DNA from 2 places in the Acholeplasma laidlawii PG-8A genome. Region 1 is predicted to be linked to the other one. Evidence: a T-box and tRNA genes for the amino acid it is inferred to sense, from the RefSeq annotation. Region 1 holds a T-box; the other holds one or more tRNA genes.
What was found. The T-box of region 1 lies ahead of trpS (tryptophan--tRNA ligase). A T-box ahead of a tRNA ligase gene usually reads a tRNA of that ligase, here a tRNA-Trp.
Positions count from the first base shown of each region.

Region 2: it has a tRNA-Trp gene. The T-box ahead of trpS (tryptophan--tRNA ligase) is inferred to sense a tRNA for this amino acid. The anticodon was not compared.

Region 1 is NC_010163.1:1,232,721-1,237,896, forward strand. It holds gene ACL_RS05835 (helix-turn-helix domain-containing protein) at 1-65, opposite strand, end outside; gene spx (transcriptional regulator Spx) at 137-598, opposite strand; gene pepF (oligoendopeptidase F) at 834-2,597, shown strand; T-box leader at 2,638-2,814, shown strand; gene trpS (tryptophan--tRNA ligase) at 2,864-3,868, shown strand; gene ACL_RS05855 (putative bifunctional diguanylate cyclase/phosphodiesterase) at 3,887-5,176, opposite strand, start outside.
Region 2 is NC_010163.1:1,333,758-1,338,933, reverse strand. It holds gene mgtA (magnesium-translocating P-type ATPase) at 47-2,683, opposite strand; tRNA gene ACL_RS06335 (tRNA-Trp) at 2,985-3,059, opposite strand; gene ACL_RS07345 (helix-turn-helix domain-containing protein) at 3,169-3,864, opposite strand; gene ACL_RS06325 (hypothetical protein) at 4,007-5,059, opposite strand.

The DNA of each region.
Region 1 (5,176 bases):
TTGGACTTCAAATGCTTAAAGAAGTTATCCTGAATAATTTCTTGTCTTCTTGTAATTTGATCCATTTAAAACCTCTCCACATAGTATCATTATAAAGTCATTGTACCATGAATAAAAAAAGAATAACTCGTAAAAGTTATTCTTTATCAGTTTCATTTGTATCAATTGTTGCAAAATATCTGCTTAATGTGTCTTCGTAATGTGTAAAATCCTCCTCAGAGTTTTCTCTCATGATCATTTCACGTAATTTCTTAGGAATAAACACACGAATTTCTTCATCATTATAACCTACTTGCATGCGTTTAGCATCCACGATAATTGGTCGTTTTAAAACAGATGGATGGTTAATAATGAAATTTTTAAGTTCAGATACAGACATATCTTCTACTTCTAATTCTTGTTCTTTAAATACTTTAGAACGTGTTGAAATAATGTCATCAAATCCGTTTTCAGCGTGATGTAACATCATCTCAATGTCGGTATCATCTATGCGGTGGTTGAATAAATTCTTTTCCTCATATGCTACCTTATGCTCATCGAGCCACTTTTTTGCCTTACGACATGATGAGCAACTTGGAGTCGTATAAATTGTAATCATCTTTAGTCTCCTCCTATCATGCTACTCTAATTATATAGGGCTAACGCCTTCAAGAGTGTCTACTGTTATTATATAGTTTTGTCAAACAATTTACAATAGTAAACCCGGAATTTATTTTTAACCTCAAACTGAAAACGTATTCATTAAACAAATGTGCATATAATAACTTGTTTTCTTTATATTTTTGTATTTTATTGATATAATTACTATAATTTATTTAAGGAGCGTGGACCATATGTCAAAATGGGATTTATCAGTCTTTTATCCAAATGATGAAGCATGGGAAAAAGATTTTAATTTATTAAAAACAGAGGTTGCTAAATTCAGTAATTTCAAAGGGAAACTAGGGAATTTTGATGATTTCTTAGCTTATCATAAATTCGATGAAGAAGTCACTAAACTCTTATACAAAGTATATGCATATGCACATTTAGCATCAGATTTAAACTTAAAAGATACTAAGAAAATGCAAATGAATCAACAAGTTGGTTTAGTGTTATCCGAGTTAAATCAATTAACTTCATTCATCTCACCAGAGATTATTGACCTAGGAAAAGATACTGTGCTAGCATTTGTTGAAAAGGATGAATTCTTAAAACCATTTAAGTTTCCTTATGAAAAGTTATTTAGAGGTCAAGAACATATTCTAGATGCGAAGAGTGAACAGTTAATGTCTAACTTCTCACCAATTAAGAATATCCCTACTTCTTTATACCAAGCATTATCTACAATTGATCGTAAAGATGAAACAATTAAGTTATCAGATGGAAGTGATGTATTAGTTACTCAAGCTCAATTTAGAGCATTAATTGAAGATGCTAAAACACCTGAAGATAGAAAAGCAATTTTTGAATCTTTATATAGAAAATATGTAGATAATAAAACAGCATTTGCTGCAACATACAACTTAGTTTTACAATCTCTATCAGCAAATAATAAAAATAGAGGTTATGCATCCAGTTTAGATGCAGCACTCTTTAACAATAATATTCCTACTTCAGTATTCCATAACTTAAAAGATACTGCATATGAAAATACACATACATTAAAACGTTATATTGAAATTAGAAAAAAAGCTTTAGGTATGGACGAGTACTTCACATATGATCGTTTCTTACCACTTGCAAAATCCGGTAAAAAATATCCATATGATGAAGCCAAAGCACTATTCCTAGAATCTATTAAAAACTTCCCTAAAGAATTCGTTGATAACCAAAAAGATGCAATCAAAGATGGCTTTGTAGATGCACAACCTCAAGATGGTAAACGTAGTGGTGCTTATTCTTCTGGTATGTATGGTCATCATCCATTTATCTTATTAAATCATAATGATACATTAGATGCAGTCTTTACCCTAGCACACGAAGCAGGACACTCAGCACACTCAATTTTCTCTGATGCTGCACAACCAATGGCTATTTCTAACTACACAATCTTTGTTGCAGAAATTGCATCAACATTTAATGAGCATGCTCTATTAGATTACCTATTAGAAAAATCTAGTTCTAAACAAGAAAAGATTGAATTACTATCTTTAGCAATCGATAACATTCATTCAACCTTCTACCGTCAAACTTTATTTGCTACTTATGAATATGAAGCCAATAAACTTGTAAGTGAAGGGAAACCAGTCAATGAAAAAGCATTAAGCCAAATCATGATTGATTTATACCAACATTACTATGGTTTAGATATTACTAAAGAACCTGGTAAACAATATGTTTGGGCATATATCCCTCACTTATTCTACACACCGTTTTACGTATACCAATATGCAACAGCATTTAGTGCTTCATTAAAGATTTATGATAATGTTAAATCCAATGAACCTAAAGCATTTGATAACTATATTGCGATGTTAAAAACTGGTGGATCTATGTATCCAGTAGATGAAGCAAAAATTGCTGGTGCAGATTTAACTAAGAAAGAATCTTTCCAAGCAGTCGTTAAACGTATGGAATCTTTATTAGATCAACTAGAAGCTTTATTAAACGAATAATCTTTATAATTGACTATTCAAACATAAAATTATACAATATGAATAAGCAATGATAAGAACAAGTAACTACTAACTTTTTATTTAGAGACCTATAGCTTGGTGAAATATAGGAAAAACTTAGTCGTGAATGGACCTTGGAGCTTATACAACTACATATAAGTGCTAGATTTTTATCTAGAACTAAGGTGGTACCGCGAAATTACATTTCGTCCTTAGAAGTTTTATACTTTTAAGGACGATTTTTATTTATAGAAAGGAATTATATGATGAAAAGACTTGTATCAGGCATTAAACCAACCGGTGAGTTAACACTTGGTAACTACATTGGTGCAATCAAACAATTTGTTAAACTACAAAATGAATTACCAGATACCGAATTCTTTATTTTTATTGCTGACCTACATGCAATAACAACCCCACAAGATAAGCAATTATTAAAAAAGAGAGTACGCGATATTGCAGCATACTATATCGCATGTGGACTGGATCCAAACAGAGTGAACTTATTTGTTCAATCTGAGGTGATGGAACACGCTATGCTTGGTTACATTATGGAATCTACTGCTTATATTAATGAAATGGAGCGTATGATTCAGTTTAAAGAAAAGCGTACCTCACAAACTGAAGGCGTTCGAACTTCCCTTTTAACTTATCCAGCACTCATGGCTGCAGATATTTTACTATATGATGCAAGTATCGTACCAGTTGGGGAAGACCAAACTCAGCACTTAGAACTTACAAGAACACTAGCTCAAAGATTTAATCACTTATATGGTGATACATTCGTCATACCTGAAGGTCATGTTACTAAAGTTGGTGCTAAGATTAAAGACCTTCAAGAACCAACCAAAAAAATGAGTAAGTCTGAGGGCTTATCTCAAAAATCTTATATTTTATTAGAAGATAATTTAAATCAAATTAAAAATAAGATCAAGTCTGCTGTAACAGATTCAGATACTAAGATATATTTTGATGAAGTCAATAAACCAGGTATCTCTAACTTGCTTACAATTTATTCAGCAATTACAGATACACCAATGAGTGATATCGTGGATAAATACAAAGATGAAACATCTTATGCCGGCTTTAAATCTGATTTAGCTGAAATCGTTGCAGAACATATTGGTCAAATCCAAGAAAATTATAAAACTTTAATGGCTTCAAATACCTTAGACGATATATTAGATACGGGTGCTCAAAAAGCGTCCATGTATGCTCAAAGAAAAATTTTGAAAATCCTCTCGAAAATGGGCTTGAAAAGAAAAAAGTGATTTTATAATCACTTTTTTTTATACCATATTTTTATAAAACGCTTCAAGGTCTTCTCTTTCTAGAGGTTTAGATAGGTAATAGCCTTGTACAATGTCACAGTTCATACTTTTAAGTATATTGAGTTGTTCTTTCGTTTCAACCCCTTCTGCAATAACTTTAATATTCAAATCATGTGCTAAGCTTATTAATTTTTCTATCATTTTTTGGTAATTTGGCTTTGTTATATTTGTGATAAATGATCTATCCAGTTTAACAAAATCCATTGGTACATTGACTAGGTGTATTAATGAATTGTACCCAGTACCAAAATCATCTAATGATATTTTAATGCCCATCTGTCTAAATTCTTTAAAAAGCTCTATGACTCTTTGACTTTTATCAAGTACACTTCTTTCAGTAACTTCTAGTTCTATTAAAGAAGGGTCAATCTCACAATCAGTTAATATATGCTTAATGAATGAAGTAAAACCATCATGATTAAAATCTCTCGGGGATATATTGATGGATGCTTTAATTTCAAGTCCTACGGATTTTAGGTACTTTAATTCTTCGATTACTCTCCTTATAACGATTCTTGTTATTTCCGTCATAAGCCCTGCTTCTTCAGCAACTGGTATGAACACTAAAGGACTAATTGTACCCTTAAATGGGTGGTGCCATCTTAATAGCGCTTCTACACTTTTATGTCCCTCACCCTTTAGACATATTTTAGGTTGATATACTAAGTGAAATTGATCATTTTTTATTGCATGAAGTAATTCAGGTATAAGCTCACCATGCAATTTACTTCTTCTTTCCATTTCATCATCAAATTCATGAATACCAAAGTCATTAGTTGTTTGATCTAAAATCATAGCTGATTTTTTTAATGCATCATGGGCATCTTTTATGTGTACTGGATATTGAACAATACTTCCATTTAATAAGATTCCTATTCTATATTTGTCTATTTGGATGGAATCAGCAGTCTGATTAATTAGATCATTTCCTATCCCAAGCGCGTAGCTATAATCCGAGGATGGGATAATTGCTGTAATTTCATTAGAACTTATAGAATAAACCATGTTTTTATGATTATCCGAAAGCATTTCAGATATTTTAATTAAAACCTTAGTCCCAATTTCATAGGTCATATTTTGTCTAATACTATTCATATTAACAATTCTAAATCCTAATAATGAAAACGGTGTTTTAGATTCAATAAATTCATCTAAATCATATTTTAATTTATTCATGTTAGGGTAGTTTGTTATACTACTAACATATAATCTTTCAAGTTCCAATTTTTGATATGCCTTTATTTGTTT
Region 2 (5,176 bases), 100 kb from region 1:
TTTATTGTTGATGAAAAGTAAAATTTAATTCAAATCTTATTAACTCTTAGATCCATTCGTTATACCTTCTTAGATATATCTTTTTGACAAGTTCAGCACTTATCATATATGCTAATGATAATATAGATAACCATAATATAAAACTTATAGGAAGTCTGTCAATATCAATTGCTACACCAATGTCAGTAAATCCTATAACTATAGCAATTAATGCCACAAATAAAGTTGAGATAAATAATATTTTAGATGGTCTACTTTCAATAATGGATAACTTTTGAGTTCTAATTACATAAATAACTAAGATTTGTGAGACTGTCCCAAATACAAACCATCCAGCTTGGAATAATGGTGCCATTTGTACAGTGTTGGTTCCGATTACCCACCATAGGATAGAAAAGCATAAGATATCGAAAATAGAACTTAGTGGTCCCATAACTAAAGTAAATCTTAATACACTTTTTGAATTCCATTTATGGGGTTTATAGATATATTCCTTATCAACGTTGTCAAAAGCCATACCTACTTGTGAAAAATCATTGAGTAAGTTTTGTGCCAAGAGTTGGACTGGTAGCATAGGTAAGAATGGAAGAAATATACTTGCAACAATTACAGATATCATGTTACCGAAATTTCCACTGGTAGCCATTTTGATATATTTCATAATATTACCAAAAGTTTTTCTACCTTCAAGAACGCCTTCTTCTAGTACTACTAAATCTTTTTCTAGTAGTACGATATCTGCAGTTTCTTTTGCAATATCAACAGCAGAATCTACTGAAATACCAACATCAGCTTGGTGAAGTGCTGGAGCATCATTAATACCATCACCTAAAAATCCGACTGTATGTCCCTCTTCTTGTAATAACTTCACAATTCTTTGTTTTTGATTAGGTGATAATTTTGCAAATATGTTACATATTTTAAGTTTTTCTTTTAAATCTTGATCACTTAGTGAATCAACTTCATTACCTGAAATTATATGATCAATGCTAATTCCGATTTCTTTACAAACTTTTGCTGTAACACCTTCGCTATCACCAGTTAGAACGATTGTTCTAACTCCGTGATCTCTAAGTTTGTTAATCGCAATAGAAGCACTTTTTTTAGGTGGATCTAAAAACCCTACAAAACCAATTAGTACCATATTAGATTCATCTTTTACACTAAAGATATGTTCTTTTGGAACTTCATTTTTTTGTGCAACTGCAATAATTCTTAAGCCTTCTTTGTTGTATTTTTCATATGTAGCCATTGCAAATTTCTTATATGCATCAGTTAATTCTAATACTTGGCCATTGATTTCAACAAATTTAGAAATTTCAAGCATCTCTTCAACTGCACCTTTGGTGATAAGTTGACGTTTATTATCTTTATCAATTAATACTACACTCATTCTTCTTCGTGAAAAATCAAATGGAATTTCATCTATTTTTTCATAGCGTGTAGTCAATGGTTTTAGATCTTTTTTTGTAGCACGGTTTATAATCGCAAGGTCAATTAGATTTTTAAGTCCAGTTTGAAAATAACTGTTTAAGAAAGCATGACGAAGCACTCTATCATCATCTTCACCGTGAAGATTCATATATTTTTCTAATACGATTTTATCTTCTGTTAATGTTCCTGTCTTGTCTGTACATAAGATGTCCATTTCACCAAATGTTTGGATAGTCCCAAGATTTTTCACAACGACTTTATGTTTTGACATGCTAACAGCACCCTTAGCAAGTGTTGTTGTCATGATAACAGGCAACATTTCAGGTGTTAATCCAACTGCTATACTAATAGCAAACATTAATGATTGAAGCCAGTCTTGTTTAATAATTCCGTTAATTAAAAACACCATGGGTACCATTATAAGAGTTAAGCTTATTAAAAGTCTACTAATTGAAGAAACGCCTCGTTCAAAACTCTTTGTGGCATTATCACCAGATAATGTTTTTGCCATAGATCCAAAGTAGGTGTGATTACCTGTTGAGATGACAAGTGCAGTTGCACTGCCACTTAATATATTAGATCCCATAAAGCCAATGTTATCTAAATCGGTGATAATGTCTATATCTTTTGAACTTATGTTACTAAATTTTTCAACAGGGTGTGATTCCCCTGTTAGTGCAGATTGTGCAACAAAGGTATCCTTTGTAGTTAGAAATCTAATATCTGCAGGTATCATATCACCTGCAGCTAGTTTTATGATATCTCCAGGTACTATATTTTCAATAGGTATTTCTATCCATTTTCCATCTCGCAGTATATTTGAATTGTTTGTTACAAGATTTGTGAGTTCTTCAACTGCATTACGGGATTTCTCGCTTTGCATAAATGAAATAGAACTAGATACTGTTACGAGTATAAAGATAATAATAACAGTTAAAAAATCAGGGTTACCCTTTACAAAAATAACATCTGTTAAGAAAGTAATAATTGCAATAGCAATCAATATCAAGTTAAATGGATTTACAATAGATGAGAGTAGTCTTCTAAATTTAGAATCCTTTTGTTTAGATGTGATAACATTTTTCCCGTATGTTTCAAATCTTAATATACTTTCATCAGTTGAAAGCCCGTTTTGACTTGTGTTGTATTTGTTAAATAGAGATTGTTTATCTATGTGTGCGTTTTGTATTAACTTATCTTCTAAACTAGAAGTCGTGTTTACTGTGTTAAATGTTTTTTCTTTTTTCATGTTTAAAACCTCCCTTAATGTTTGGGCATAAAAAAAACGCCCTCTAGGCGTTAATTAAACATAGAAAAAGATATAGTTTTCAACCATAAAAATTCTCTTGCTTAATTAAGCCGTATTTATTGAAATTATGCACTTTGTAATACCTACTCTGAGAATCTTCCATAGTTGTTCACCTCTTTCTTTTTTCATTATAGCATGATTTAGACTAAAAACCTAATTAGACTATTATTGCAAGAAGAGCAATTATAGTCGAGTGTATAAAAAAAATGCTGCATCGTATGCAACATTGCTTATTATTAGATGGCGAGGGCAGCAGGATTCGAACCCACACTAAAGGTTTTGGAGACCTGTGTGCTACCGTTGACACCATGCCCCCGTTCACGCCTTATTAGTATAGCATAACAAAATTAAGTTTTCAATTGAAAATGAACAAATCATATCATTGAAAACTTAATTTTATTAAATTATGGTGTTTTAGGCTGTTATTAAGCGCTTATAGGTGTAGAAATTAGATTATTTTTGACTTTAAATAGTAATATTAGGTTAATTATAGTAAGTAAGATAATAAATATGATCCCTAATTGAATACTTTCTATAAAGGATACTGTAAATATAGCCCATATAATTACTTCAGTGATTGAGATAATTCGGCGTATCTTATAAAGTCTTTGATGATTTGTAAAAAAGATAAAGACAGATAGTGCAGTAAATGCAATTAAAGCAAACAAACCCAAATATACTAAGAAGTTGCCGTAATCACCAGGTCCGTTTTTAAGTAAGTCATAACTGGTGATATTGAGTGTAAAACCAATGTTACCAAAGAACGGATCTGTAGTGATTGTAACTTTTAATATGGGTACTGCATATAGAAGTAACATCACTACAAAATATGTGACACCCCAAATCATTGTAAATAACTTAGGTGTCATTTTAAATGGTTCATTGGTATGAGTAGAATCACCTATATTGGATTGTGTATGTTCGTTTTCATTGCCAAGTAGATAATCTACTGAAGTCTGATAGAGTTTGGATAACTCTATTAATTTTTGTGTTTCTGGAAATGCTTGATCAGATTCCCATTTGGATATAGATTGTCTAGATACATCTAGTAACTCACCTAACTCCTCTTGAGTATAATTGTGATCTTTTCTTAGTTTTGCAAGTCTTTGACCTGTAGTCATATGAATCCTCCTAATAAATGTTACTTATATTTTAGCAAATCTAAATATCAATACCACCAACTTTAAGGTAATATGATGTAAACTTTTGGTTGCATCGCATATGTTTACATCATATTTAATGGAAAAATAAAAAAAAGAGCGATTATTTATCGCTCTTAGGTTCAACGTCACTAAATAGTTGAGGTTGTGGTTTTCTTATTTTGCCTTTTGGCTCATCATCGGCCTTATTTTTTCTAATAGCTTTCATAACATATTTATGAACAAACCAGAAGTAAGGTACTACAACAAATAATAAGAAGTAGATTGAATATACAATCCAGTAAGCAAAGTTATATGGTGATAAGTCTGCTGGGTGATAATCAAGCACTAAGTTGTGTGGGTTATTATCAGCTGTTGGTTCTACACCATTCATTCCTCTTGAGAAGTTATAGTTTTCAGGTGCTAGGTTAAGGTTCGTATGAGTTACCATTGGTGTACCAGAAGCGAAGGTAGTACCATCAGTAATTCTGTAGACATGTACACGTTCTGGAGTATCTGGTTTTTCAGGATCAATGATTGTTGCAAACACATCGATTGCTTGAATGTGGTATTCAAAGTTATATCCTTCTGGGAAGGTATAATCTTTGTTTGTTTCTAAAATGTGATTTGCAAAACTATTATTAGCAATTAGAGCTACTCTAAATGATGCTCTATTTGCGTTTGATGCTCTTATGTCAGAATAGATATTTAAATAATTTTTATCTTTTAAAACAATTTGTTTTTTCTCAGGGTCTTGTGCATAGTATGCAGTAACTTCTAAACTATAATATGCAACATCATCTGAAAAATCTTCAAGTAAAACAAAGAAGCCATCACTGTATAAATCAAATTGTGGGTTTTTGTGGACTACTGCATGTGGGTACATACCAAGTTTTACTTGATATTTTTCATCAATTGATTCTGTAGTCGTATCATAGAAGTTTTGACCATCTAATGTTTTAATTTGATCTTTTGAGTAGTAAGTGTTTGAAACAGCGTTTAAGTGGCCTAAACCCTCAAACATATCGTAATTTTCATTATCTATAGCGTTTTTTGTTACATTATTGTAGATATACTCTGATACACGGATACCTTGTACACCGCCACCGATTAGTTCAATAAAGCCAATTACGATTAAAACAAATAAAATATATAGTATTCTTCCAATCCATTTCATCTTGCAATTACTTCCTTTCTTTTATATAATATCAAATATATCTTGTAAAGGATATAAAAAACTTATTTTTCCGAAATTTTAACTTTACAAAATAAAATAAGTTGGTATAATAATACT